One region of the Serratia sp. GW822-FHT06E05 genome, then DNA from elsewhere that is predicted to be linked to it. Evidence: predicted binding sites of a transcription regulator. Region 1 holds the regulator's gene; each other region holds the start of a gene.
The links. Region 1 encodes Fur, which represses iron uptake genes when iron is present. Its sites were predicted from a motif close to ATAATAATGAGAACNACTATCAA; they were not measured.
Positions count from the first base shown of each region.

Region 2: a site for Fur is predicted at 6,193-6,215, ahead of sufA (Fe-S cluster assembly scaffold SufA). Genes of this name have one in related genera too.
Region 3: a site for Fur is predicted at 7,773-7,795, ahead of ftnA (non-heme ferritin). Genes of this name have one in related genera too.

Region 1 is NZ_JBXALM010000007.1:41,350-51,289, reverse strand. It holds gene chiP (chitoporin ChiP) at 1-249, shown strand, start outside; gene chiQ (ChiQ/YbfN family lipoprotein) at 363-689, shown strand; gene AC1RKC_RS16450 (beta-N-acetylhexosaminidase) at 704-3,361, shown strand; gene fur (ferric iron uptake transcriptional regulator) at 3,703-4,149, opposite strand; gene fldA (flavodoxin FldA) at 4,469-5,008, opposite strand; gene ybfE (LexA regulated protein) at 5,238-5,525, opposite strand; gene ybfF (esterase) at 5,817-6,590, opposite strand; gene seqA (replication initiation negative regulator SeqA) at 6,900-7,439, shown strand; gene pgm (phosphoglucomutase (alpha-D-glucose-1,6-bisphosphate-dependent)) at 7,517-9,160, shown strand; gene AC1RKC_RS16415 (PadR family transcriptional regulator) at 9,348-9,940, shown strand, end outside.
Region 2 is NZ_JBXALM010000001.1:605,292-615,231, reverse strand. It holds RNA gene rprA (antisense sRNA RprA) at 67-177, opposite strand; gene ydiK (AI-2E family transporter YdiK) at 438-1,538, opposite strand; gene ydiJ (D-2-hydroxyglutarate dehydrogenase YdiJ) at 1,782-4,838, shown strand; gene menI (1,4-dihydroxy-2-naphthoyl-CoA hydrolase) at 4,835-5,251, shown strand; gene AC1RKC_RS02750 (hypothetical protein) at 5,306-5,710, opposite strand; gene sufA (Fe-S cluster assembly scaffold SufA) at 6,266-6,637, shown strand; gene sufB (Fe-S cluster assembly protein SufB) at 6,652-8,148, shown strand; gene sufC (Fe-S cluster assembly ATPase SufC) at 8,191-8,937, shown strand; gene sufD (Fe-S cluster assembly protein SufD) at 8,912-9,940, shown strand, end outside.
Region 3 is NZ_JBXALM010000001.1:875,556-885,495, reverse strand. It holds gene ghrA (glyoxylate/hydroxypyruvate reductase GhrA) at 1-228, shown strand, start outside; gene AC1RKC_RS04180 (phosphatase) at 316-1,053, shown strand; gene AC1RKC_RS04175 (TorD/DmsD family molecular chaperone) at 1,096-1,683, shown strand; gene AC1RKC_RS04170 (tellurite resistance TerB family protein) at 1,867-2,520, shown strand; gene AC1RKC_RS04165 (S9 family peptidase) at 2,589-4,622, shown strand; gene exoX (exodeoxyribonuclease X) at 4,657-5,325, opposite strand; gene dksA (RNA polymerase-binding protein DksA) at 5,764-6,189, shown strand; gene pip (prolyl aminopeptidase) at 6,362-7,315, shown strand; gene AC1RKC_RS04145 (DNA polymerase III subunit theta) at 7,346-7,576, opposite strand; gene ftnA (non-heme ferritin) at 7,949-8,467, shown strand; gene yobA (CopC domain-containing protein YobA) at 8,783-9,166, shown strand; gene copD (copper homeostasis membrane protein CopD) at 9,170-9,940, shown strand, end outside.

The sequences.
Region 1 (9,940 bases):
GCCTGGGACGCCAAACCGAGCACCAACCCTATGTACGATCAGAGCCAGCGTCTGAAAGAGAGCGCCTGGAGCCTGGACGCCATGTACACCATTCAGGAAGGCCGCGCCAAAGGCACGCTGCTGAAACTGCACTACACCCAATACGACAACCACACCAATATCCCAAGCTGGGGCGGGGGTTACGGCAACATCTTCCAGGACGAGAAAGACGTCAAATTCATGGTTATCGCGCCATTCACCATTTTCTAAACCTACCTAGAGCTTTCGAGTTGCAGCTGGTGCAGATAACGACGCTGCGGCTTGAAAGATGGCGGGTATATTCCCCGGCGGCAGAGCCGGGGTCATTTAACGGGAATAACACGATGAAAAAAATCATGATGATGTTGGCTGCGGTAGCCACGTTGAGCGCCTGTGTACAGCCTGCGGCACCGCCGGAAGATGCCAAATTGAAACAGGCCTACAGCGCCTGTATCAACACCGCGGAGGGCTCACCGGAAAAATTGCAGTCATGCCAGGCAGTGCTGAACGTACTGAAACAAGAGAAACAGCATCAACAGTTCGCCGAGAAAGAAACGGTGCGGGTGATGGATTATCAAAACTGCATTCAGGCAGTTCATAGCGGTAACGGCCAGGCCTATGACGCCAAATGTGGCCAGATTTGGAAAGAGATCCGCGATAACAACAATTAAGGACGATGATAAAAATGAATAAATTCAAATTGAGCGCGCTTGCCGCACTGACGGCAACCATTGGGTTATTTGGCAGCGTGGGGAACGCGATGGCCAATCAGCCGCTGGTGGATCAACTGAGCCAGTTGAAACTGAATTTGAAAATGGTCGATAACCGGGCAGCCGAAAACGGTCTGGATTGCGGCAAGCTGGGTGCCGACTGGGCGGCTTGCAACAAGGTGCTGATCGGCCTGACCAACGACAATCAGGAGATCAAAGGTCAGGACTGGGCGATTTACTTCCATAGCGCCCGTCAGACCCTGCGTGTGGATAACGACCAGTTCAAGATATCTCACCTGACCGGTGATCTGTACAAGCTGGAACCTACCGACAAATTTACCGGCTTCCCTGCGGGGAAAACGGTAGAGATCCCGATTATCACTGAATATTGGCAACTGTTTAAAACCGACTTCGTGCCACGTTGGTACGCCACCTCGGGCGATGCCAAGCCTAAAATTCTGGTCAATACCGATACCGAAGATCTGAACCAGTTCGTTGCGCCCTTTACCGGCGACCAGTGGAAGCGTACCAAAGACGACAATAACATCCTGATGACGCCGGCCTCGCGCTTTACGAAAAACGCCGAGCTAAAAACCTTACCCACCGCGTCGTTACGTGGTCAGATAGTGCCAACGCCGTTGCAGGTTAAAGTGCATGCGCAGGATGTTGATCTGAGCAAAGGCGTTGCATTGGAGCTGAGCGCATTGTCCAAACCGGCGGCGGACGCCGTAGCCCAGCGTTTCGCGCTGTTGGGAATAACCAGTAACGCAGCCGGTTATCCGATCAAGACCGATATTCAACCGGGAAAATTCAAAGGCGAGTTGGCGGTACCGGGCGCTTATGAATTGATCATCGGCAAGCAGGAAGCGCGAGTCATTGGTTTCGATCAGACCGGGGTGTTCTATGGCCTGCAGTCCATCTTGTCATTAGTGCCTACCGAAGGTAGCGCCAAAATCGCTATGCTGGAGGCCAAAGATGCGCCGCGCTTCCAGTATCGTGGCATCTTCCTGGATGTCGCACGTAACTTCCACCAGAAGGATGCGGTGTTGCGCTTGCTGGACCAAATGGCGGCGTACAAGCTCAATAAATTCCACTTCCATCTGAGTGATGACGAAGGTTGGCGCATCGCCATACCGGGCTTGCCGGAACTGACCGAAGTCGGTGGGCAGCGTTGCCACGACTTGAGCGAAACCACCTGCCTGTTGCCGCAGTATGGTCAGGGTCCGGAGGTTTATGGCGGCTTCTTCTCTCGCCAGGATTACATCGACATTATCAAGTACGCCAAGGCGCGCCAGATTGAAGTGATCCCGGAAATCGATATGCCGGCGCATGCCCGTGCGGCGGTGGTCTCAATGGAAGCGCGCTATAAGAAACTGCATGCCGCCGGTAAAGAACAAGAGGCCAACGAGTTCCGTTTAGTGGATCCAACCGATACCTCTAACACCACCTCGGTGCAGTACTTCAACCGCCAAAGCTATCTCAACCCTTGCCTGGATTCATCCAAACGTTTTGTCGACAAGGTGATCGGCGAGATTGCCCAGATGCATAAAGAGGCCGGGCAGTCGCTGAGTACCTGGCACTTTGGCGGTGACGAGGCGAAAAACATCCGGTTAGGTGCTGGTTATACCGATGTGAACAAGCCGGAAGCCGGCAAAGGCGTCATCGATCAGAGCAAAGAAGACAAGCCATGGGCAAAATCTCAGGTCTGCCAGGCGATGATCAAAGATGGCAAGGTCGCCGATATGGAGCACCAGCCAAGCTACTTCGGAGTAGAAGTCAGCCAATTGGTGAAAGCGCATGGGATCGACAGAATGCAAGCCTGGCAGGATGGCCTGAAAGATGCCAAAAACGCCAAGGCCTTTGCTACCCAGCGTGTCGGGGTTAACTTCTGGGATACGCTGTATTGGGGCGGGTTCGACAGTGCCAATGACTGGGCGAACAAGGGCTACGAACTGATCCTTTCAAACCCGGATTATGTCTACATGGACTTCCCGTATGAGGTGAACCCGGACGAGCGTGGTTACTACTGGGGAACGCGTTTCAGCGATGAACAGAAAATGTTCAGCTTTGCGCCAAACAACCTGCCGCAAAACGCCGAAACCTCGGTTGATCGCGATGGTAATCACTTTACCGCCAAGAGCGACAAGCCCTGGCCGGGGGCTTACGGTATTTCCGCGCAGATGTGGAGCGAAACCCAGCGTACCGACGAGCAAATGGAGTACATGATCTTCCCTCGTTCGCTGTCGGTGGCCGAGCGCGCATGGCACCGGGCAGCGTGGGAGCAGGATTACCGGGCGGGCCGGGAGTATAAAGGCGGCGAAACCCACTTCATCGATACCAAGAAGCTGGACCGCGATTGGCTGCGCTTTGCCAACCTGCTCGGTCAGCGTGAGCTGGCAAAACTGGACAAAGGTGGTGTGAACTATCGGTTGCCGGTGCCAGGCGCCCGAGTGGTGGGAGGCAAGCTGGAAGCCAATATTTCGCTGCCGGGACTGGGCATTGAATATTCCACCGACGGCGGCAAGCAGTGGCAGCGTTACGATGCCAAGGCCAAGCCAAGTGTTAGCGGTGAGGTACTGATCCGTGCAGTCAGCCCGGACGGCAAGCGTTATAGCCGCGCCGAGAAAGTGTAACTCCTGAACAACGGCCCGTCTGTTCGCAGGCGGGCCGTTGTTACTTGACCAGGGCAGCGTCCGGCGTAATCGGACATGAATTCGACTATCGGGTGCGTTTTTTCCGGGATTGCCGGTACCTGTTAATACCGAACCAAGCTCTGTTGCTCATCCGCGTGTCGGCGGGTGGGGGAGTGCTGAGAGTGTAAGTGGGAAGCGAGAGAAGTGCTGTAGAGAAGTGCCGCTGCAATTGTTGTATTTAACGTTGTGAACTTTCCCCGGCCTGTCCGGGGATTTTTTATCCTATTATCGCAGGCACAAAAAAACCGCCGTTAAGGCGGTTCTCAATGCCGGTTAGGACATTATTTTTTGTCGTGCAGGGTGTCGTCTTCGCGGCAGTCACCGGTCTCACAGTGGCCGTACAGGTACAGGCTGTGGTTGGTGAGCTTGATGCCGTGTTGTTTGGCGATATCACGCTGACGCACTTCGATAGACTCATCGCTGAATTCGATCACTTTGCCGCAATCCAGGCAAATCAGGTGATCGTGGTGATGTTGCTGGGTCAATTCGAACACGGACTTGCCGCCTTCGAAGTTGTGACGGGTCACAATGCCGGCATCATCAAATTGGTTCAGTACGCGGTAAACCGTAGCCAGGCCAATTTCTTCGCCCATATCTATCAGTTTTTTGTACAGATCTTCCGCACTGACGTGATGGCATTCCGGATTTTGCAGTACTTCCAGGATTTTGAGTCGCGGAAGCGTGACTTTTAAGCCGGCCTTCTTCAATGCGGTGTTGTTGTCAGTCATGCGGATTCAGTCCTGTTACTATGCTAATCAAGTTGAGGCGTTCTCGCCTTTGGCATCGGTCGGCACAAAGAGTTAATTGCGTCTCATTATAGAACCGGTTGCTCTAAATGGAAACCGCCGGTTGTTAACAAAGCTATAATTGCACAATTGCATGTTATACATGCAACGTCTTGATGAATGGGATAAACCGAAAACTCAGTCTACCTTGATGGTGTGGGAAGTTACAAATCTGTAGCTTCTATTGCAGTAATTTGTACTGCCAATGATGGCCCTGCCGGCACACTATGCACTTTGCAGGGCTTTTGTTCAACCTTTGGCGTTACCCGACGATTTCGGCCAGGCTCAGCTCTTCGACGATTTGTTTTACCCAGCCTTCAACACGTTCGTTGGTCAGCTCAGGTTGGCGATCTTCGTCAATGGCCAGGCCGATGAAATGGCTGTCGTTGGCCAAGCCTTTGGACGCTTCAAAGTGGTAACCCTTGGTTGGCCAGTGGCCTACGATCGCGGCGCCACGCGGTTCAATGATGTCGCGAATGGTACCCATCGCATCACAGAAATACTCTGCGTAGTCTTCCTGATCGCCACAGCCGAACAGCGCAACCAGCTTGCCGTTGAAGTCAATTTCTTCCAGCGTTGGGAAGAAATCGTCCCAGTCGCACTGCGCTTCGCCGTAGTACCAGGTTGGGATACCGAGCAGCAGGATATCGAAAGCTTCCAGATCTTCTTTGCTGCTTTTGGCGATGTCATGAATTTCAGCTACCTCTTTACCAAACTGCTGCTGAAGAATTTTCTGGATCATCTTGGCAATGTTTTCGGTATTGCCAGTGTCGCTGCCAAAGAAAATGCCTACATTAGCCATATCGCGTATAACCTTTAAATTCAATAAATTGCATTCACGATGTTAGCGTTGACTACGATAACACCGATTAAAATGATGCCATGGCAAGAGATTATCTCTTACCGGTAAGTGCGTATCATGCCAGAAATTTACCCCGGGTATTTATCACTTTAATGCGATGCCGGGTGGAATAAAGCGGTGTTGATCGGGCGTCATCCTTAACGCCGCGCCGCATGTGCGGCTGCAATGATCAATGTTCTGGCTGCTCGTCCGCCAGTTGTGCCAGCAGCATTTGCTCAATAAGCTCGCTGCGGCTGATATTACGCTGTTCCGCCAGTTTGTTCAGGGCGTCCACCGCATCCGCATTGATCTTCAGTTCCACACGCCGTAAGCCACGGACTTTATCGCGTCGAAGCTGATTACGCTTATTGATTCTAAGCTGTTCATCTCGGGATAGCGGGTTGGTTTTCGGGCGCCCCGGACGGCGTTCATCTGCGAACAGATCCAGCGTCGTGCGATCCGTTTGTTCTTTTGCCATAGGTAGCGGTACTGCAAGGGAGTTTGCATCAAAAAGCGCTTACACGCTTCCGGACGGTTCGGTTAACACACTTCGGGCCAATAAACCCTAACCCAAATTCACCCCAGCCTGACGTTAGCGAACACGCTCGGCACGGCGGCAAAATTATAGCGCGCCATATTACCCCAGCAGGTAGAGCGACGACAATGCTTAACTGAGCCGAAAACGCGCTAAGCCGTTATCTTTAGCGCGTTTTTTCATCAGATGGTGACTTTGGGAGAGAAACGGCCCATTTGTCGGGCCTGGCGCGACTCAGGCTTCGCCGAGAAAGCGGTGAATGGCGCGCAACACCGCCTCCGGTTTTTCCGCATGAACCCAGTGTCCGGTACCGGCAACGACGTGAGCGCGAGCCTGCGGGAATTGACGGGCAATATCTTCGCGATAGCTGTCCTGCACGTAAGGCGACAGGCCGCCGCGGATAAACAGCGTCGGGTGAGGCCAGGCCGGCACTTCCTGCCAGCCGGTGATGTTCTCGTACTCTTCGATCAGCACCGGCAGATTGAAACGCCATTCGCCCTGGTGGAAGGATTTCAGCAGGAACTGGATCACGCCTTCCTCATTCAGGTAGCCGCGCATCAATTCCGCCGCCTGCTGGCGTTGGGTAATGCCCGCGGCGCTTACCGCCTGCAACGCGACAAAAATTTCGTCGTGGCGGCGCGTTTGATAGTCCACCGGCGCAACGTCAATGATGATCAGCTTCTCCACGCGCTGCGGGGCGATTGCCGTCAGCGCCATGGCCGCTTTGCCGCCCATCGAGTGGCCAATGACAATGACCTTCTCCAACTGCAAATCGTCCAGCAACGTCAGCAGATCCTGCGCCATCTCCGGGTAGGTCATGACCTCAGAACGCGGTGACAGGCCGTGGTTGCGCAGATCGACTTTAACTACGCTGTGCTGCTGGTTCAGGTCGCGCGCCAGCACGCCCAGGTTGTCCAAATTGCCAAACAGCCCGTGGATCAGGATCACCGGCAGTGTATCGGACTCGGTGGCCAGCAGTTGATAATGTAATTTCATGGCGAAGTTCATACTGAGAGAGATTCAGATTAGGTTATCATGATTAAAACACTCGATGAATAAACCCGTCGCCTTTCAAGCGGCAGCGTTGTTCGCTGTACTTGCTGCAACTTAAAATCCATAGGATAAAACGTGGATTTTTCATGATAAGGTGCAGGTTTGGCAGCGCCGGTGTCCGGCGGGCTATAGGTATTAGTCTGCTTTTGCCGCATTGGGGCACATTGTTATGTTCGCCTCTGCGCTTTTAACCATATAATCCCATGGCTTGAATGCCGGATCTGGCTTCAGGTTCTAAGTAGAAAAAAACAGTACTGGATAAAGATGAAAACTATTGAAGTCGACGAAGAGCTCTACCGCTATATTGCCAGCCACACGCAACATATTGGTGAGAGCGCGTCCGATATTTTGCGCCGTATGTTGAAATTTACCGCAGGCCAGCCGTTACGTGCAGCGCCGGCCGCCAGCGCACAGAGCGCAGAACAGGAAAAAATCGTTGCCGCATCGCGCCCGCGCGATCGCGTGCGTGCCGTGCGTGAACTGTTGTTGTCGGATGAGTACGCCGAACAGAGCAAAGCGGTAAACCGTTTTATGCTGGTACTTTCTACCCTGTATACCCTCGATGCGGCCGGCTTTGCCAGCGCCACCGATGCGTTGCATGGCCGTACCCGTACCTATTTTGCCGGCGATCAGCAAACCCTGTTGGCGAACGGAACGCACACCAAGCCAAAGCACGTTCCGGGCACGCCTTACTGGGTGATCACCAATACCAATACCGGTCGCAAACGCAGCATGGTTGAACACATCATGCAGGCTATGCAGTTCCCGACGGAACTGACTGAAAAAGTTTGCGGCACTATCTAATTTAGCGAACAGCCCGTCATGGTGGCCGTGAGCGACATATTGCCAGGCCGCAGGACAGGGATTAGGGAGATATGTCGATGGCGAATAACCCACGTGCCGGGCAGCCGGCTCAGCAAAGCGATTTGATCAACGTAGCCCAGCTGACGTCGCAGTACTATGTACTGCAACCGGAAGCGGGCAACGCCGCACACGCGGTCAAGTTCGGGACTTCAGGCCATCGCGGCAGTGCGCTGCGCCACAGCTTTAACGAAGCCCACATTCTCGCTATCGCGCAGGCGATTGCCGAAGTGCGTCATCAGCAGGGTGTGACCGGTCCATGCTATGTGGGCAAAGACACCCATGCGCTGTCGGAGCCTGCCTTCATTTCAGTGCTGGAAGTGCTGAGCGCCAACGGCGTTGATGTGATCGTGCAGGAAAATAACGGCTTCACGCCAACGCCTGCGGTCTCCCATGCCATCCTGTGCCACAACCGTAACGGTGGGGCATTGGCCGACGGCATCGTGATCACCCCGTCCCACAATCCGCCTGAAGATGGCGGCATCAAATATAACCCGACCAACGGCGGCCCGGCGGACACCAATCTGACCTCGGTGATTGAAAAGCGCGCCAATGAATTGCTGTCTCTGCAGCTGAAAGGCGTTCAGCGTCAATCGCTGGATAAGGCCTGGGCCAGCGGCCGTGTGCATGCACAGGACCTGGTGCAGCCATATGTTGAAGGGCTGGTGGACGTGGTTGATATGCCTGCGATTCAGCGTGCCGGCCTGAAGCTGGGCGTCGATCCACTCGGCGGTTCCGGCATCGCCTACTGGCAGCGTATCGCCGAGCATTACAAGCTGGATCTGACGCTGGTGAACGATGCTATCGATCAGACCTTCCGCTTTATGCACCTGGACCACGACGGTGTGATCCGTATGGACTGCTCTTCAGAACCGGCGATGGGTGGCCTGCTGGCGCTGCGCGACAAGTTCGACCTGGCGTTTGCCAACGATCCGGATTACGACCGCCACGGCATAGTTACGCCTGCGGGGCTGATGAACCCGAACCATTATCTGGCGGTTGCCATCAACTATCTGTTCCAGCATCGTCCACAGTGGAGTGCTAACGTAGCGGTAGGCAAGACGCTGGTTTCCAGCGCGATGATTGACCGCGTGGTAGCTGATTTGGGCCGCAAGCTGGTGGAAGTGCCGGTGGGCTTCAAATGGTTCGTTGATGGCCTGCATGACGGTAGGCTGGGCTTTGGCGGCGAAGAGAGCGCAGGGGCTTCGTTCCTGCGTTTCAATGCTACCCCGTGGTCTACTGATAAAGACGGTATCATCATGTGCCTGTTGGCGGCGGAAATCACCGCAGTGACCGGCGAAAATCCGCAGCATCACTACGAAGACCTGGCCAAGCGTTTTGGTGCCCCGAGCTACAACCGCATTCAGGCACCGGCAACTTCTGCGCAGAAAGCGGCGTTGTCCAAGTTGTCACCGGAAATGGTCAAGGCCGATACTCTGGCGGGTGATCCTATTACCGCACGTTTGACGGCGGCACCGGGCAACGGCGCATCGATTGGTGGCCTGAAAGTGATGACCGACAACGGCTGGTTCGCGGCACGTCCTTCTGGTACCGAAGAAGCCTACAAGATTTACTGTGAGAGCTTCCTCGGTGCTGAGCACCGTGAAAAGATCGAGCACGAAGCGGTAGAAATCGTCAGCGAAGTGCTGGCTTCTGCCAAGTAAGGCCTCTCTCCCTTGAAAAAAAGCGCTGTAAAAACAGCGCTTTTTTTATGTCTGCAATTTAGATATATCTTTTTCATTCTTCCCCTCTTGCGCATTTAGATATATCGATCTAGATTAGATATATCGAAGTGACTTAGATATATCTAAATCACCTCGTCAACTGATTATCCAATGCGAGGTACAGACTATGTTTCACCGTTTAGATTTACACCGTCGTCACGGCTGCCGCCATGACAGCGAAGAAGAGCACGAACATCACCATCGTCGTCGTGGCGGTCGCCATCATTTTGGCGACGACCATGGTGAAGAGCATGGCCGGGGAGGGCGCGGCGGTCGTGGCGGCCGTCACCGCATGTTTGAACACGGCGATCTGCGGCTGGTGCTGCTGGCGCTGGTGGCGCGTAAACCGAGCCACGGTTACGAACTGATCAAGGCGATCGACGAGGCGTCTTCCGGTCTCTATGTGCCAAGCCCAGGGGTGATTTACCCGACCCTGACGCTGCTGGAAGAGCAGGATTTCCTCGAGCCGATCACCAGCGGCAACGGCCGTAAAAGCTATCAGATCACCGAGCTGGGCCAGAGTGAATTACAAAAACACCAGGCCGTCGTCGATGTGATCCTGGCCCGTTTGGCCGGTGCCGGTCGCGGCCACCATCATCATGGCAATCTGGCGGAAGGCATCTCCGACGCCATGAACCGCCTGCGCAGTTTGTTGCGTGGCAATGTGATGCGCGCCGATCTTTCGCCACAGCAGGTCGAACGCATCAATGCGGCGCTGCT
Region 2 (9,940 bases), on a different contig from region 1:
TTACGGCTTTATTATTTCTGAATGTAAATAGAATGGATTTCGCCATTAATCTTGGCCAAAAAAAGAATAAAAAAAAGCCCATCATAGGAGACGGGCAAAGACTACACACAGCAATTCACATGTATGGCATTACATTGTTTGGAAATCTTGCTTTAAATCAGATGTTTGAAGCAATAGATGGCAATAATACTAGATATTTAAACGAAATTAGTCATTAAGAATCATCCTAATCAAGATCCAGGTTCCCATTTATTTTAAACCTTGCTCAATTCTATCTTCAGGCTAAAAAGATGTATTCATGCGGTATGTTTAATTAATGCCCGTTAGCCCGGCATTCAGAGGGACTTTATTAATTATCGCCGCGACGGATTGAAGTAAATGAGAATGGATATGGATAAAGAAAGGATTCTGCCCGGGGAGCCGGGCAGAGATCCGGATTACATCTGTTCCAGGTCTTTGGCGACTTCTTCCAGATCGGTCGTCGGTTCCGGCGCTTCGTTCATCCAGGCGGTGAGCAAGCGATAAGACACCGCCAGCACCACAGGGCCGATAAACAGGCCAATCATGCCGAAAGCCAATAGGCCGCCGATAACACCGGACAAGATCAGCAGCATCGGCAGATCGGCACCCATGCGGATCAGCACCGGCCTCAATACGTTATCCAGCGTAGCCACCACGCAGCTCCAGACCAGCAGCACGGTGCCCCAGGTGGTATCACCGCTCCAGTACAGCCAGATAATGGCTGGCACCAGCACCAACAGCGGCCCCAGTTGCGCGACACAGCAGATAAAGATCAGCACCGTCAGCAGGGTGGCGGCAGGAATGCCAGTCACCGCCAGGCCAATACCGCCCAATACCGATTGTACCAGCGCCGTCACCACCACGCCCAAAGCTACCGCACGGATTGCCTGACCACCCAGCACGACGGCAGCATCGCCTCGTTCGGCGCCCAGACGCGTTGCGAAGTGGCGAATGCCCAGGGCAACCTGTTCACCACGGGCATAGAGCAATACGCTAAACAAAAGCATCAGCGTGCAATGTAACAACAGGCGACCAATATGCGCCGCCTGCGCCACAAACCAGGTGGCGGTTTGGCCGAAGTAGGGTTGCACTTTCGCCACCAGGGCGGTGCCGCCGGCACTCACCAGCGTATGGTAGCTGTTATAAATCTTATCGCCGATCATCGGGATCGATTGCAGCCACGCCAGATCGGGAATATGCAGCTTGCCGGGGGTACTGGCCCAGGCAACCACGGGCGCGCTGTTGTCTACCACGCTGCTGACCAGCAGAGAAATCGGCAGGATGAACAGCAGGATCAACAGTAACGTCATGACCAACACGGCCAGCGAGCGGCGGCCCCAAAGTATTTTTTGCAGCTTGATCAGCAGCGGCCAGGTGGCGATAACCACCATGCCGGCCCAGGCGAAGCCGAGAATGAACGGTTGAATGACCCAAAAACAGGCGACGATCATAATGGCGATAAACAGCACGCCAAAAATAATCCGTGGCAAATCGTATCGGGACTGGGGGATTGTCATGAATGGGTTCTCATCCTGGTAAGTTAATTCCTTTGTTTAGATTAAGCATGGTGCATTTTCGTCACTTTTCATCATGCGCCGCACCTTTTATTGCGCGTCGTCTGACGACCTAATAATGTGCATGCCTTCACTAAACGAGTATGTTAGTTTTTATGCCTAATAAAAAGTAGGGTGGGTCTGAATAAAGGCCTGATTCAGCGTGCATAAGCGCATAAAAAATAGACAGACAGGGTCAAAAAGCGAATGATCCCACAGATTTCTCAGGCACCCGGCCTCGTTCAACGGGTGCTCGACTTTTTGGAAGCCTTAAAGCAAAACGGATTCAATGGCGATATTGCCACCAGTTACGCCGACCGGCTGACGATGGCGACCGACAACAGTATCTATCAGTTGCTGCCCGACGCGGTAGTGTTTCCCCGCTCCACCGCAGACGTGGCGCTGATTGCACGCCTGGCGGCTGAAGAGCGTTTCAGCGCGCTGACCTTCAGCCCCCGCGGCGGCGGAACCGGCACCAACGGACAGTCGCTTAACAGCGGCATCGTGGTGGACATGTCGCGCCACATGAACCGCATTCTGGACATCAACGTCGAGCAGGGGTGGGTCAAGGTGGAGGCTGGGGTGATCAAAGACCAGCTTAACCAGTACCTGCGGCCCTTGGGTTATTTTTTCTCGCCGGAGCTTTCCACCAGTAACCGCGCCACGCTGGGCGGCATGATCAATACCGACGCTTCCGGCCAGGGGTCGCTGGTGTACGGTAAAACCTCCGATCACGTACTGGGCCTGCGGGCGGTTTTGCTGGGCGGCGACATGATCGACACTCGCGCCATGCCGACGCCACTGGCGGAAACGATTGCCTGTGAGGAAACCCTTGAGGGGCAGATTTACCGAACGGTACTCAACAGTTGCCGTGACCAACGCGCGCTGATCCTGGAAAAATTCCCCAAGCTAAACCGCTTCCTGACCGGCTACGATCTGCGGCACGTGTTTAGCGACGATCTGCAAACCTTCGATTTGACGCGTATCCTGACCGGCGCCGAAGGAACTCTGGCCTTTATTACCGAAGCGCGGTTGGACATTACGCCGCTGCCGAAGGTGCGCCGCCTGGTGAACGTTAAATACGACTCCTTTGATTCCGCGCTGCGTAATGCGCCCTTTATGGTTGAAGCCAAGGCGTTGTCGGTAGAAACCATCGATTCCAAGGTGTTGAACCTGGCGCGTGAGGATATCGTCTGGCATTCGGTGAGCGAACTGATCACCAACGTGCCGGATAAAGAGATGCTGGGCCTGAACATCGTCGAATTTGCCGGTGACGACGAGGTCCTGATCGACCAGCAGATGGAGAGTCTGTGCCTGCGATTGGACGAGCTGATCTCCGAGAGGCAGGGCGGCGTGATTGGCTATCAGATCTGTGGTGATTTAGTGGGCATCGAGCGCATTTATAACATGCGCAAAAAGGCGGTCGGGTTATTGGGTAACGCCAAAGGGCGGGCCAAACCGATTCCCTTTGCCGAAGACACCTGCGTGCCGCCTCAGCATCTGGCCGATTACATCGTCGAATTCCGTCAGTTGCTGGACAGCCACAACCTCAGCTACGGCATGTTCGGTCACGTCGATGCCGGCGTGCTGCATGTGCGTCCCGCGCTGGACATGTGCGATCCCCAGCAGGAAGTGCTGATGAAACAGCTCTCCGATCGGGTGGTGGCACTGACCGCCAAATACGGCGGCTTGCTGTGGGGTGAACACGGTAAAGGTTTCCGCGCCGAATACAGCCCGGAGTTTTTCGGCGAGCAGCTGTATCTGGAACTGCGTCGCATCAAAGCCGCATTCGATCCGAACAACCGCCTCAACCCTGGCAAAATTTGCTCGCCGCTGGGCGTCGATGCGCCAATGATGAAAGTGGACGCCGTCAAGCGCGGTACCCTCGATCGCCGCATTCCTGTCGAGGTACGTACTTCATTCCGGGGGGCGATGGAATGTAACGGCAACGGTCTGTGCTTCAACTTTGACGTGCGTAGCCCGATGTGCCCGTCGATGAAAATCACCGGCAATCGTATCCATTCGCCAAAAGGCCGGGCCGCGCTGGTGCGTGAATGGCTGCGTCTGTTGTCCGAGCAGGGCGTCGATCCCGTGGCGTTGGAAAAACAGCTGCCACAGCAGCGGCTCAGTTTCCGAACGCTGATCGAGAAAACCCGTAACAGCTGGTACGCCGGCAAAGGCGAATATGATTTCTCGCACGAGGTGAAAGAGGCGATGTCCGGCTGTCTGGCCTGCAAAGCCTGTTCTACCCAATGCCCGATCAAGATTGACGTGCCGGGCTTCCGTTCGCGTTTCCTGCAGCTTTACCACACGCGTTATCTGCGGCCGGCGCGTGACTATATGGTAGCCGGGGTAGAGAGCTATACGCCGCTGATGGCGAAAGCGCCTAAGGTGTTCAACTTCTTCTTCCGTCAGCCCTGGGTGCGTGAGCTAAGCCGCAATACTGTCGGCATGGTTGATTTGCCGATGCTCTCCAGCCCGACGCTGCGTCAACAGCTTTCCGGCCATGGTGCCACGACCATGACGCTGGAACAGCTGGAAGCGCTGAATGCCGAACAGCGTGAGCAGCACGTTTTGATCGTGCAGGATCCCTTCACCAGCTATTACGATGCCAAAGTGGTGGCGGACTTTGTACGGCTGGTGGAAAAGCTCGGCTACCGGCCGGTGCTGCTGCCGTTTTCTCCGAATGGCAAGGCCCAACATATCAAAGGATTCCTGACGCGCTTTGCTCGTACTGCGCGCAAAACCGCCGACTTCCTCAATCGGGTGGCAAAACTCGGCATGCCGCTGGTGGGGGTCGATCCGGCGCTGGTGCTGTGTTATCGCGATGAATATAACGAGATCCTGGGGGAAACCCGCGGGGACTTCCAGGTGCAACTGGTGCACGAATGGTTGCAGCAACTGCTGGCCGAGCGGGCTGAACAGCCTGCTACCGGTGAGGCCTGGTATCTGTTCGGTCACTGTACTGAAACCACCGCCTTACCGGCCAGCGGTCAGCACTGGACGTCGATCTTTGCTCGCTTCGGCGCCAGGCTGGAAAATGTCAGCGTAGGCTGCTGCGGCATGGCGGGTACTTACGGGCATGAAGTGAAGAACCTGCAGAATTCGCTCGGCATTTATGAGCTATCATGGCACCAGGCATTGCAACGTTTGCCGCGGCAACGTTGTCTGGCGACCGGTTACTCCTGTCGCAGCCAGGTCAAACGCATTGAGGGTAACGGTGTACGGCACCCATTACAGGCACTTCTGGAGATGATTGAGTGAAACTGTGGAAACGAGAAACGACGCTGGAACAATTAAACCAGGCCGGTGAAGGCTGTATGGTCAGCCATGTGGGGATCCAGTTTACTCGGATGGAAGAGGATTACCTTGAGGCTACCATGCCTGTGGACCACCGTACGCGGCAGCCGTTTGGTTTGTTGCACGGTGGGGCCTCGGTGGTGCTGGCGGAGTCAATGGGATCGATGGCTGGTTACCTGTGCAGCGAGGGCGATCAGAAAGTAGTAGGGTTGGAGATCAATGCCAACCACCTGCGAGCGGTGTTTGAAGGCCAGGTACGCGGGGTTTGTCGCGCACTGCATGTTGGCCGCCGGCATCAGGTGTGGCAGATTGAAATCTTCGATTCTCGCGACCGCCTTTGCTGCACTTCGCGTTTAACCACCGCAGTGATCGATTAAGTTTCCTTCCCCCGCAGGCATTCCGGCCTGCGGGTTTCTTGTCAGTCGGCGGGGTTACAGCTGAAACGGCACCCGCTTGACGAAGTCCTTCTGGAAGGCGTTGGCTTTCTCCCAGGTGCCTTCCATCGCGTATTTCTGGCAGATCAGGGTCAGGGTATGGCGGGCAAAATGGTAGCTCTGAACCCGAAACAGCTGGCAGCGCTGCGGATTGTTGATTTCCACGATCAGCCGATTATGCAGCTTGCTCAACGCGTGCAGATAGCTTTCATCATCGCCGTTTTCCAGGCACAGATTGGCCATATTGAGGCTGACGTTGTTGTAGCGTTTCAGGTGGTTGATATTGCACTCCGGCCGCCTGAGAGACGCTTCTGCCATGTAGAAATCTACCGTGGCGTCACGCACGCTGAACTTATAGTCATCAATTTTGCCCAGCAGCCACGCATTCATCGAGATATTCATTTGCCCGCGCTCAATTTGTAATTGAATGATAATCATTATCATATTTACTGGCGCGTTTACGATCAATCATTCTGTTGAAATTTTTATCGCGGCAGGGGGATGCATTGAGCGCGTGGCGACCCAATATGGTCAGTAACGACTAAACTTTAATCATAGAGCGTGCGAATTGTCTGCCTGCAGTGAAGCGCGAAAGAGTGGGAAAAGTCCCTTATTGTCGATAAACGCATTTTTAAGACAGACAAAATTCAGAAATAGGTATTTTCTATGAATGTTTAAAGCAAAATAAAAACCCGGATCTGTAAAGCGTTCGAGCCAATAGGCAAGCGCGAAGGTAGTACAGGATGTGCTGTAAATTCATAGGGATAAATTGATCCCCTTGCCGACCTGCAGCGATTGTGTCGCTGACTGTCCCGCGCGCTTGCCGCATGCCGAAACGAAAATCCGGGTTTTTGGCGGATACCCCCGCAAAACAAACGGTTGAAGTGATAATTGTTATCACTAACATAGTAGCAACCCAGATTGGCTGTGGAAAAACACGAGTGTGAGGTAGGCCATATGCAAACGGAAAATGTCGGCACCTTTTCTCTGGACGAAAATGTCTGGCAAGGCATTTTGCTCAGTGATAATGCCGTACAACAAATTACTAAATTAATGCAGCAGGATCCGCAGGTGAAGGGGCTGCAGCTCGGAGTGAAGCAGTCAGGCTGCGCCGGGTTTGCCTATGTGCTGGATCTCACCCGTGAACCCGCTGACGACGACCTGCTGTTTGAGCGCGATGGCGCCAAACTGTATGTGCCGTTAAAAGCCATGCCGTTTATCGATGGCACCACGGTGGATTTTGTCCGTGAAGGGCTGAATCAGATATTCAAATTTAATAACCCTAAAGCTCAGCATGCCTGCGGGTGCGGCGAGAGTTTTGGCGTTTGAGCGATGCAATCAACATGACACGAAGCAATGTAGAAATGCCTAATGAAGTGCAGGCTTGGGTCAGCGAAGGTCGCTATAAAGAAGGCTTTTTTACCCAACTGGCTACCGACGAGTTAGCGAAAGGCATCAACGAAGACGTGGTGCGCGCCATCTCGGCCAAGCGTAACGAACCTGAGTGGATGCTGGAGTTCCGCCTGGAGGCTTACCGTGCCTGGCTGCAAATGGAAGAGCCACACTGGCTGAAAGCCAACTATGACCGGCTGAATTACCAGGACTACAGCTATTATTCGGCGCCATCCTGCGGCAGTTGTGATGACGCCTGTGGCTCGCAGCCCGGCGCAGAACAGCAACCCGGCGCGGTCACGGACAACAATTACCTGACCAGCGAGGTTGAACTGGCGTTTAACCAGCTCGGCGTGCCGGTGCGAGAAGGCAGTGAAGTGGCGGTGGACGCGATCTTTGACTCCGTCTCGGTCTCCACCACCTATCGCGAGAAGTTGGCCGAGAGCGGGGTGATTTTCTGTTCTTTCGGCGAGGCGATCCATGAATACCCGGATCTGGTACGCAAATACCTCGGCCGCGTCGTACCCTCAAACGACAACTTCTTCGCCGCCCTGAACGCCGCGGTGGCCTCTGACGGTACCTTCGTCTATGTGCCGAAGGGCGTACGCTGCCCCATGGAACTGTCGACCTATTTCCGTATTAACGCCGCTAAAACCGGGCAGTTCGAACGCACCATCCTGATCGCCGACGAAGGCAGTTATGTCAGCTACATCGAAGGCTGCTCTGCTCCGGTACGCGACAGCTATCAACTGCATGCGGCGGTGGTGGAAGTGATCCTGCACAAAGACGCCGAAGTGAAATACTCGACCGTACAGAACTGGTTCTCCGGCGGTGACAGCAAGGGCGGGATCCTGAACTTTGTCACCAAGCGCGCACTGTGCGAAGGTGCCGGGTCGAAAATGTCCTGGACCCAGTCGGAAACCGGCTCGGCCATCACCTGGAAATACCCGAGCGTGATCCTGCAGGGCGACAACTCTATCGGTGAGTTCTTCTCTGTGGCGCTGACCAGCGGCCATCAGCAGGCGGACACCGGCACCAAAATGATCCACATCGGCAAGAACACCCGTTCGACCATCATCGCCAAAGGCATCTCTGCCGGGCACAGCGAGAACACCTATCGCGGCCTGGTGAAGATCCTGCCGGGGGCGGAAAACGCCCGTAATTTTACCCAGTGCGACTCGATGCTGATCGGGCCGGACAGTGGCGCCCATACGTTCCCTTATGTTGAGGCGCGTAACAACAGCGCGCAGCTGGAGCATGAAGCCACCACCTCAAAAATTGGCGATGACCAACTGTTCTACTGCCTGCAACGTGGCATCAGTGAAGACAATGCCATTTCGATGATCGTCAACGGATTCTGTAAGGACGTGTTCTCTGAGCTGCCGCTGGAGTTCGCCGTCGAGGCGCAGAAGTTATTGGCCATCAGCCTGGAACACAGCGTGGGCTAACCGCCGGATTTACAGCGCGAAAGCGCGACCTAAGGACACTGCATGTTAAGTATCAAGAATTTAAAAGTCAGCGCGGAAGGCAACGAGATCCTCAAGGGTCTGGACCTGGAGATCAAACCCGGTGAAGTGCATGCCATCATGGGGCCGAACGGCTCGGGCAAAAGCACGCTTTCAGCGACCCTCGCAGGGCGCGAAGAGTATGAAGTCACTGAGGGCGAAGTGACCTTTAAAGGTAAGGACCTGCTCGAGTTGGATCCGGAAGACCGTGCCGGCGAAGGCGTGTTTCTGGCGTTCCAGTATCCGGTGGAAATTCCCGGCGTCAGCAACCATTTCTTCCTGCAGACGTCCGTGAATGCGGTGCGAAAATACCGCCAGCAGGAGGCGCTCGATCGCTTCGATTTCGCTGATTTTATCGAAGAGAAGATTGAACTGCTGAACATGCCGCCCGATCTGCTGACCCGTTCGGTCAACGTCGGTTTCTCCGGTGGGGAGAAAAAGCGTAATGATATTCTGCAGATGGCGGCGTTGGAGCCGGATCTGTGCATTCTGGATGAAACCGACTCCGGTTTGGATATCGATGCGCTGAAGATCGTCGCCAACGGCGTTAACTCGCTGCGCGACGGCAAGCGCTCGTTCATTATCGTCACGCACTACCAGCGTATTCTGGATTACATCAAACCGGATTACGTTCATGTTCTTTCCCAGGGGCGCATCGTCAAATCCGGCGACTTCTCCCTGGTGAAACAGTTGGAGGAGCAGGGCTATGGCTGGCTTACCGACGAACAATAACTCACGCGCGCTGCAGCAGCTTTACAGCCTGTTCGAAGAGCGCGGCGGCGAGCATTCCGCGCATGCGCTGGCGCACTGGCAGCAGGCTTTACGCCTGGGCTGGCCGACCCGCAAGCATGAGAACTGGAAATACACGCCGCTGGAAGGCCTGCTGGAGCAGCAGTTCCTGGAGCCGCCTGTAGAGCAGGTGACCACGGCTCAGGTGGATGCATTGGCGTTGGCTATCGATGCATATCGGTTAGTGTTTATCGACGGCCGTTTCAGTGCGGCGCTGAGCGATGGCGAACTGGGCGATTATCAGTTTGATGTGGCCTCCTACGGCACGCCGCAGGCGCTGCCTGAGCCCATTCAGCCTGAAATTTTTCTGCACCTGACCGAAAGCCTGGCGCAGGAAACCAGCATTATCCGCGTGGCGGCCGGTAAAAGCGCGTCACGCCCTTTGTACCTGTTGCATATCAGCAGCGGACGCGGTGCTGCAGGCGAAGTGAACACCGTGCATCACCGTCATCATCTTGAGATTGGGCGCAGCGCCCAGGCCGAAGTGATTGAGCACTACGTCAGTTTGAACGATGCCGCGCATTTCACCGGCGCACGCCTGACCGCCAATGTGGCTGACAATGCCCAACTGCATCACTGCAAACTGGCGTTTGAAAGCCAGGCAAGTTACCACTTTGCCCATAACGATTTGGTGATTGGCCGCGACGCGCAGGTGAAAAGTGACAGCTTCCTGCTCGGTGCGGGCCTGACGCGCCACAACACCAGCGCGCAGCTTAACGGTGAAGGATCTAATTTGGCGATCAACAGCCTGGTGCTGCCGGTCGGCAAAGAGGTGTGCGATACCCGAACTTACCTGGAACACAACAAGGGTTACTGCGAAAGCCGTCAATTGCATAAAGTGGTGGTTAGCGACCGCGCCAAGGCCGTGTTCAATGGCATGATCAAAGTGGCCAAGCACGCGATAAAAACCGATGGGCAGATGACCAACCACAATCTGCTGTTGGGC
Region 3 (9,940 bases), on a different contig from region 1:
CAGGCGCTGGAGCAGGGGCAAATCGCCGCCGCTACGCTGGATGTGTTCGTTGAGGAACCGCTGCCACAGGCGCATCCGTTCTGGCGTCATCCGCGTGTCACCATTACCCCGCATATTGCTGCCATCACCTTGCCGGAAGCGGCGATGGATCAGATAGCGGCAAACATCCGTGCGCTTGAATCCGGCCAAACACCGGCCGGCGTGGTGGATGTGCAACTGGGTTACTGATCTTTCGGTGATGCACCTGCTAAGCTAATTGAATAATAAACCGCGCCTGCCGCCGTATTTACGGCAGGCCGCCAAGAAGGAGAAGTAATGTACCCCGTTGATTTACATATGCACACCGTCGCCAGCACCCACGCCTACAGTACGCTGCATGACTACATCGTCGAAGCCCAGCAAAAGGGCATCAAACTGTTCGCCATCACCGACCATGGCCCGGATATGGCCGATGCGCCGCATTATTGGCATTTTATGAACATGCACGTGTGGCCACGTCTGGTGGACGGCGTGGGCATATTGCGCGGCATCGAGGCCAACATCAAAAACCTGCAGGGCGATATCGACTGCACCGGCCCGATGCTGGATAAAATCGACGTAATTATTGCCGGTTTCCACGAGCCGGTATTTGCACCGCAGGATAAAGCGGCCAATACCGAAGCGATGATCGCCGCGATGGCGCAAGGTGACGTGCACATAATCAGCCACCCTGGCAACCCAAGATATCCGATCGATATTGCGGCGGTTGCTGCCGCCGCGGCCAAATACGACGTGGCATTGGAACTGAACAATTCGTCGTTCACCCATTCGCGCAAGGGCAGCGAGGATAATTGCCGGGCGATTGCCGCGGCGGTGCGTGATGCCGGTGGCTGGTTAGCGCTGGGCTCGGATTCACACATTGCTTTCTCGCTCGGCGGTTTCGAGCACTGCGAACGCATCATTGCCGAGGTGGAGTTCCCGCAGGAGCGTATTCTCAACGTGAGCCCACGACGCCTGCTCGATTTTCTCGAGCGTCGCGGCAAGCCGGCGATTGCGGAATTGGCCGATTTGTGACATCGTCCCGGCAAATTTTTCCGTATTGTATAAGGCATTATCATGAATGAGTTTTCCGTTGTTTGCCGCGTGCTGGGTACGCTGTTTTATCGCCAGCCGCAGGATCCGTTGCTGGTGCCGCTGTTTACGCTGATCAAAGAAGGCAAGCTGCAACAGCACTGGCCGCTGGAACAGGACGAACTCTTGGTACGCCTGCAGCAGGGTTGTGATGTGAACCTGCTGTCCAGCGACTTCAACGCCATGTTCGTCGGCAGCGAATGCAGCGTGTCACCTTTCCGTTCGGCCTATGTTGAAGGGGCAACCGAAGCGGAAGTGCGTACTTTCCTGCAGCAGCGCGGCATGCCGCTCGGAGAAGCGCCGGCCGATCATTTCGGTTCTTTGTTGCTGGCGGCCTCCTGGCTGGAAGACCAGTCTCAGGAAGACGAAGCGCAGGCGCAAATCACGCTGTTTGACGACTATCTGCTGCCATGGTGCGGCCGTTTCCTCGGCAAAGTAGAAGCTCACGCCACCACCGGTTTTTACCGCACTTTGGCGCTGTTGGCTCGCGAGTCGATTCAGGCAATGCGTGACGAACTGGCGGAATACGAACAGGAAGAAGACCAGCCGGGCGAAGAGGGCGAACAGCCTTAATCCGTTAGTGGCCGGCTGGCGCCTGATGGCGAAGTCGGCCTTTTCCCACCATCAATGTTCCCCGCTACACAGGTTTTCATCCCCCATACGTAAACTGACAAAAAATCCCCTAATCTGACGCTTTACCGGCGGCCTGGCCTTTTTGTGCCTGCACGCCTTGTTTCCTCACGCAAAGGGTAAAGCATGAAAAATAACTGGATGCAGCAGATCCAATCGATGATTGGGCAAAAGGCCGGTTCAATCGGCGGTTCGGAAGGTATCGGCAAGCTGCTGGCCCCGACTGCGCTGGGTGGCTTGGTGGGCGTTTTGCTGGCGAATAAGTCTTCGCGCAAGCTGGTCGGCAAATTCGGCAAGAATGCGTTGATTATCGGCGGCAGCGCAGCGGTTGGTGCAGTGCTGTGGAATAAGTACAAACAACGGGTGAAAGAAACCCACCAGAACGAACCGCAGTTTGGCCTGCAGACCACGCCGGTGGACTTGCGTGCCAAACGTCTGGTGCAGGCGCTGGTGTTTGCCGCCAAAAGCGACGGGCATATCGATGCGGAAGAAAAGCTCGCCATCGACCACAGCCTGGAACAGCTGCAGGTGGGTGAAGAAGCGCAAAAATGGGTGCAAGAGGCGATCGACCAGCCGCTTAACCCGGATTTGATCGCCCAGAGCGTCAAGAATGAAGACGAAGCGCTGGAGGTATATTACCTGAGCTGCATGGTGATCGACGTGGATCACTTTATGGAGCGTGGTTATCTGGATGCTCTGGCGCAGTCGTTGAAGATCCCGGCGGACGTCAAGCAGGGCATAGAAAACGACGTGAACGAGAAAAAACGCGAGCTGGCATAGCGCCGCTTGGCAAGCCGGGGGGAATCGTGTCACTCTTGCCTTAATCAAGGTAAGCGGATGATTTAACAATGATGACCCCCCCTAAGGCAGAAAAACGTCCTTATCCCATTACGGTTCACGGCGACACGCGTGTGGACGACTACTATTGGCTGCGCGACGACGATCGCGCAGACCCGCAGGTATTGGACTACCTGCAGGCGGAAAACGCCTTCACCGATGCGGCGCTGAAACCGCAGCAGGCCCTGCGCGAAACGCTGTATGAAGAAATGGTGGCGCGCATTCCTCAGCAGGAACATTCAGTCCCCTATGTCAGAAACGGCTACCGCTATCAGACGCGCTTCGAACCGGGCAATGAATACGCGATTTATGTGCGTCAGCCGCAGGCGGAAAGCGAACATTGGGACACCCTGATCGACGGAAACCAGCGCGCCGAGCAGCGAGAGTTTTATACCCTTGGCGGGCTGGAAGTCAGCCCCGACAACCAGCGGCTGGCGGTAGCGGAGGATTTCCTCTCTCGTCGCCAATACGACATTCGTTTCAAAAACCTCAGCGACGACAGCTGGACCGACGAAGTGCTGGAAAACACCTCCGGCAACTTCGAGTGGGCCAATGATTCAGCCACCGTGTATTACGTGCGTAAACACGCTAAAACGCTGTTGCCGTATCAGGTCTATCGCCATGTGGTAGGTACCGATCCGCAGCTTGATGAATTGATCTACGAAGAGCTGGATGACACCTTCTATGTCGGGTTGGAAAAAACCACCTCCGAACGTTTCATTTTGATCCACCTGAGCAGCACCACCACCTCGGAAATTCTGCTGCTGGACGCCGATCGCGCCGACAGCACGCCGCAGATGTTTGTGCCGCGCCGCAAGGATCATGAATACGGTATCGATCACTATCATCAGCATTTCTACATTCGTTCCAACAAGGACGGCAAAAATTTCGGCCTGTACCAGAGCGAGCAGGCGGACGAAGCGCAGTGGCAGACGTTGATTGCTCCCCGCGTGGAAGTGATGCTGGAAGGCTTTAGCCTGTTCCGCGACTGGCTGGTGGTAGAGGAACGCAGCGAGGGGTTGACCCAACTGCGACAAATTCACTGGCAGAGCGGTGAAGTGAAGCGCATTGCCTTCGACGATCCGACCTACACCACCTGGCTGGCATACAATCCGGAGCCGGAAACCGAGCTGCTGCGCTATGGTTACTCCTCGATGACCACGCCCACTACGCTGTATGAGTTGAATCTCGACAGCGGCGAACGTGTGATGCTCAAACAGCAGGAAGTGAAAAACTTTACCCCGGAAAACTACCGCAGCGAGCGAGTCTGGGTGAAGGCGCGCGACGGTGTCGAGGTGCCGGTTTCGCTGGTTTATCGCCCGGATAGCTTCGTGCACGGCAGCAACCCGCTGATGGTGTATGGCTACGGCTCTTACGGCAGCAGCATGGATCCGGCCTTTAGCGCCAGCCGCTTGAGCCTGCTGGATCGCGGTTTTGTCTTTGCCCTGGCGCACATTCGCGGTGGCGGCGAATTGGGGCAGCTGTGGTACGAAGACGGCAAGCTGTTCAACAAGCAAAATACCTTCAACGACTTTATCGACGTGACGGAAACCTTGATTGCTCAAGGCTACGGCGATGCCAAACGGGTATTCGCCATGGGTGGCAGCGCCGGCGGATTGCTGATGGGTGCGGTGATTAACCAGGCACCACAGCTGTTCAACGGCATCGTGGCGCAAGTGCCGTTTGTCGACGTGGTCACCACCATGCTTGACGAGTCCATTCCACTGACCACCGGTGAATATGACGAGTGGGGCAACCCGAACGAACGAGCTTATTACGACTACATTTTGCAGTACAGCCCGTACGATCAGGTCAAGGCGCAGGATTACCCGCATATGCTGGTCACCACCGGCCTGCACGACTCGCAGGTACAGTATTGGGAACCGGCCAAGTGGGTAGCGAAATTGCGTGAGTTGAAAACTGACGACCGCCAACTGCTGCTGTATACCGATATGGATTCCGGCCACGGCGGCAAGTCCGGGCGTTTCAAGGCCTACGAGGATATCGCGCTGGAGTACGCCTTTATTTTGGCGCTGGCGGAGTAACCTTCTGGCGGGCGGCTGGCGCTGCCCGCTTTCTTCAGCCGATCAGATAGTATTTCAGCGTGTGTTTCATGTCCGGGCTGAGATCTTCAATGGATTTCAGCATCCAGCGCAAATAGCCGGGATCTTCCTGCGCAATGCGATCAATTTCCTGCCCACGGTATTTTCCGAACTTAAACTTCTTCAACAGCACCGGCTGCTCGGTGATTTGCGCCATTTGCTCCGGCGTCCAGCCTGAATCCTTGATGATGCGTTGCAGCAGCGCGGCGGTCACGTAGCAGTCATACAATGCGCGGTGCGGATACAGCGTCGTGTCCTGCGGCAATTGCACATCCAGATTGAGCGCGTAGCGCAGATATTGGTTGCCGTATTTGAGGTCCGGGTACAGGTTACGGGCCAGCTTCATGGTGCAGATCCAGGCGCCGTTCATTTCAGGCAGTACGCCGCGATCGAAAGCCGCATTGTGAGCGACATAGTAGGGGCTGCCGAGATAACGCCCGATCGCCACCGCGATCCGCGGTTTCCCTTCGACCATCTGCTCGGTAATGTGGTGAATAGCCATGGCTTCAATGCCAATTGGCCGGTCAGGGCTGATCAAATCGCTCATGGGATTGGTGATTTGCCCGTCAATCAGATCGACAGAGGCCACTTCGACTACGCCGCCTTCCAGCCCGCAGGTTTCAGTATCTATTACGCGTAAATTCATGGTTTCCTCAGGATGGCTGCACAGGTTTAGCTTAACGGGCCGTTACGCCAATGCCAACCGTTGAAAGCGGGGACGTTATTTCAGGCAACAAAAAACCCGCCTTGGCGGGTTTAACTCTACGGTTAGAAGTTCGCTTACTCGCCGGACGTTTGCCCTTTTTTGGCGCGTTTGCCTGCGCGTTTTTCAGCAGGGGTTTTCAACGGCTTCTTCTTCGCATTTTTTTTGCTATCCATTCCCTTACTCATGATGGCCTCTCAGTTACCTATGGTTGGGTGGGTTGCTCAGCCATTAACCCCCTTACGCCTGTCGGATGCAAGCATGAAAGCAGGTGTTTTAGTTAATCGATTGTTTATAGGTTGAATTTTGTTTTTCAGGAAAGGCTGCTGAAAATATTTGATATGTTATAATATAACAATTAAATCCTAACCGGAGAGCGCCATGACAGTCGTTTCCATGTTAAACCAGCAACAGCTTCTGGCCATGCCGGAGTCTGACTACATGAACCCGGCGCAGCGGGCCTTTTTTCGCCAGCGCTTGCTGGAAGAGCAGCAAAAACTGCTGCAGCACATCGATGCGTTGAAGCGGGATATCGACAGCGGTGAAGTTTCAGGTGACGAAGCGGACAAGGCCGCGCGTGAAGAAGACTTGCGGTTGCTGTTTCGCCAGTTGGATCGCGAAAGCCGTTTGCTGCCGAAAATCAGCGCGGCGCTGACGCGTTTGTATAACGGCGACTATGGTTATTGCCGTGAAAGCGGAGAGCCTATTGGCCTGGCGCGCTTGCTGTTGCGGCCAACGGCGGAACTGAGCATTGAGGCCAAAACCGCGCAGGAAATGCGCGAACCGCATCTGCGTAAGCGGGGTTGATTCTACGGCTGGCTCCCAACGGCCAGCCGGTATTTTGCCGGCAAGTCGTATTCATTTTAAGCAAACGAACCTTAACTTGTTGGGGAGCGTAGGAGTTTTCAGGATTTACCGTTGACCAAATGAGTGGCTTCGGCTTTGATGAGGGTATGACCCACAGAGAGACGGAAGCGCCATGGAACAATTACGAGGTTTGTACCCGCCGTTAGCAGCATATGACAGCGGTTGGCTGGACACCGGGGATGGCCACCGGATCTACTGGGAACTGAGCGGTAACCCGAACGGTAAACCGGCAGTCTTTATTCACGGTGGACCGGGGGGCGGCATTTCTCCTTATCACCGCCAACTGTTCGATCCGCAGCGCTACAAGGTATTGCTGTTCGATCAGCGTGGCTGTGGCCGTTCCAAGCCGCATGCCAGCCTGGACAACAACACCACCTGGCACCTGGTGCAGGACATCGAACGGCTGCGCGAAATGGCCGGTGTCGATCAGTGGCTGGTGTTTGGCGGCTCCTGGGGCTCAACGTTGGCGTTGGCCTACGCACAGACTCATCCGCAGCGCGTCAGTGAAATGGTGCTGCGCGGCATCTTTACCCTGCGCAAGCAGGAGCTGCATTGGTACTATCAGGACGGCGCTTCGCGCTTCTTCCCGGAGAAGTGGGAACGTGTGTTGTCGATTCTTTCAGAGGAAGAACGCAAGGACGTGATTGCTTCTTACCGCCAGCGCCTGACCTCAACGGATCCGCAGGTGCAGCTGGAAGCGGCCAAACTGTGGAGCGTGTGGGAAGGGGAGACGGTGACCTTGCTGCCCAGCAGCGAGTCGGCTTCTTTTGGCGAGGACGATTTCGCGCTGGCGTTCGCCCGTATCGAAAACCACTACTTTACTCATCTGGGCTTCCTGGACAGCGACGATCAACTGCTGCGCAACGTTCCGCTGATCCGGCATATTCCGGCGGTGATCATCCATGGTCGTTACGATATGGCTTGTCAGGTACAAAACGCCTGGGATCTGGCGAAGGCTTGGCCGGAGGCGGAGCTGCATATTGTTGAGGGGGCCGGACACTCATTCGATGAGCCCGGCATCCTGCACCAGTTAATGCTGGCGACCGACAAATTTGCCGGCAAATGACACCGAGCCCGCCACTACGGCGGGCTTTTATTATTTGGATTTCGGTTCGTACGGCAGGCGCGAATACTTGTGCGATTCTGCACGGTAGTGCGCCACGCGTTCGCGGAAATAATCACGCAGGTGTTCGGGCTGTTCACGCTCAACCATTTCGGGGATCACCGGCATGTTGTAGCGCTCTTTGAACGCCACGCCGGAAGCTGCGAGATCAACGTTCACTTTGTCCATCTCTTCTTTGGAAAGCTCTGCCAAATTGTAACCCACCGTATTCTCCTTACTGTTACCGCATTGGATCAGCGCAGAAGGTAATCCACCCGGCGGCGCTTGGCAAGCCTGAAGCGCGCAGGGGGGGATGGTCGCCAATAACCGGTAACGGAAAAGGTTATTTATTATTCGTTCAGCAATGCAATTCATTTGTTATTTTAAATAAGAATGATTCGCTTTTTGATTAAATTTACAGATGGAAATAGTTATCATAATTATTTAAATGAATAATTAGTGTTTTTCATAACTATTTGATTTTGTTTTAATTTAAAATTAAATCATCGATGATGTAAATCAGGTGTGTTTATTTTGTTTTCGTCAGGGCATAATGCGGAAAAATTAAGTTGATACCTGCAAAATAAAGGAATGATTATGCTGACGCCTGAAATGACCAAAAAGCTGAATGAGCAACTGAACCTGGAGTTCTACTCTGCCAACCTGTATCTGCAAATGAGTGCCTGGTGCAGCGATAAAGGCTTTGAAGGTGCCGCGGCATTCCTTAAAGAACACTCTCAGGAAGAGATGCAGCACATGCAGCGCCTGTTCGAATACCTCAGTGATACCGGTGCACTGCCGCTGCTAGGCACCATCGCCGCGCCGCCGGTTGAGTTTGGTTCCCTGGCAGAGGTGTTCCAACAGACGTACGAACATGAGCAACTGATCACCCGCCAGATCAATGAACTGGCGCACGCGGCAATGACCGCTCATGACTATTCAACCTTCAACTTCCTGCAGTGGTATGTTGCCGAGCAGCACGAAGAAGAGAAGCTGTTCAAATCCGTACTGGATAAACTGGCGCTAGTGGGCAACAGCGGCAATGCCCTGTTCTTCATTGATAAAGATCTGAAGAAAATGGGTGCGGCCGGCGAAAACGGTAACGGCCAGGCCTAATCCTTTTGTAGAAAACCGCGTGTCGGCGTTGGCCGGTGCGCGGTTTTTTTATGCCCTGCATTTATCGCGGTTTTACAGCGATATGTGCTACTGGATCGCAAAATGCCAGCGTTCTGCTCGACTTGCATAATGACACTCGTTATCATTTGACGCGATACGCTACAGGGAAGGTTGAGAGTCAAAACAGGGGGTTACTCCCATAATTCTGTTTACCCGTGGCGCAATCATCTGCGGTGGGTTGGGCTGCTGATACATCGCCCTGGCGGTTAGCCTGGCTCCTTATCACCCTCGATTATTGCTTTAAGGGATATCACTGTGATCGGTAAAATTCGGACTTCTTATCGCCTGCTTTCCACCATTTTCGTGCTGTTTGTCGGGCTGTCCTCACAGCAGGCACTGGCGCATGCCCATTTAAAAGTTGAAACGCCGGCGGCAGATGCCAGCGTGAGCCCGGCACCCAAGGTGCTGACGCTCAATTTCTCCGAGGGCATTGAGCCCAACTTCAGCGGCATTAAAATCACCGGCCCAGACAACGCCGAAGTGAAAACCGGCAAGCTGCAGCTCGATGCGAACAACAATACCCAGGTCAATCTGCCTATCGAAGGCGATCTGGCGGCAGGCAAATATAACGTCAGCTGGCATGTGGTGTCGGTCGACGGTCATAAAACCAAGGGCCAATACAGCTTCACCGTAAACTGACCCATGAGTCTGGCGACCCTGTTTGTCCTGTGTCGCTTTGTGCACTTTGCGGCGGTGATGCTGATGTTTGGCTCCAGCTTATTCACCGCCTTATTGTCGCCGCAGCGCCTTTCTCCGTATCTCACCCGTGATGTGCGTCCTTTGTTGGTCTCTTGCACCTGGCTTGCCGGGCTTTCCGCTATTGCGTTGCTGGCTATTCAGGCCGGGCAGATGGGGGACGGCTGGGCAGATACCTGGCGGCTGGACGTGTGGTGGGCGGTACTGGGCACCACCTTTGGCGAGGTTTGGCGCTGGCACCTGGGCATTTCAATGCTGGCGTTGCTGAGCCTGTGGCTCGCCGAGCCACGTCGTACACAACTGCTGGCGCTGCTTTCCACATTGCTGTTGGTCAGCATGGCGTTTATCGGCCATGCGGCGATGCATGGCGGGGGGCTTGGCGCACTGCATCGTTTCAATCACGCGCTGCACCTGCTGGCGGCCGGGTACTGGTTTGGCAGCCTGTTGCCGCTGCTGGTCTGTTTGCGCTATCTGGCCCAACCGCAGTGGCGCAGCGACGCGGTGACCACATTGATACGCTTCTCGCGCTGGGGACACCTGGCTGTGGCGCTGGTGCTGCTGACCGGCGTAATCAACAGTTTGATCATTCTCGGCAGTTGGCCGTTGGACGTAGATTCTCCGTACCAACGCCTGCTGCTGTTTAAAACCGCGCTGGTGGCGCTGATGGTTATGGTGGCATTAGCCAACCGCTACGCCGTCGTCCCGGCGATGAGCAGC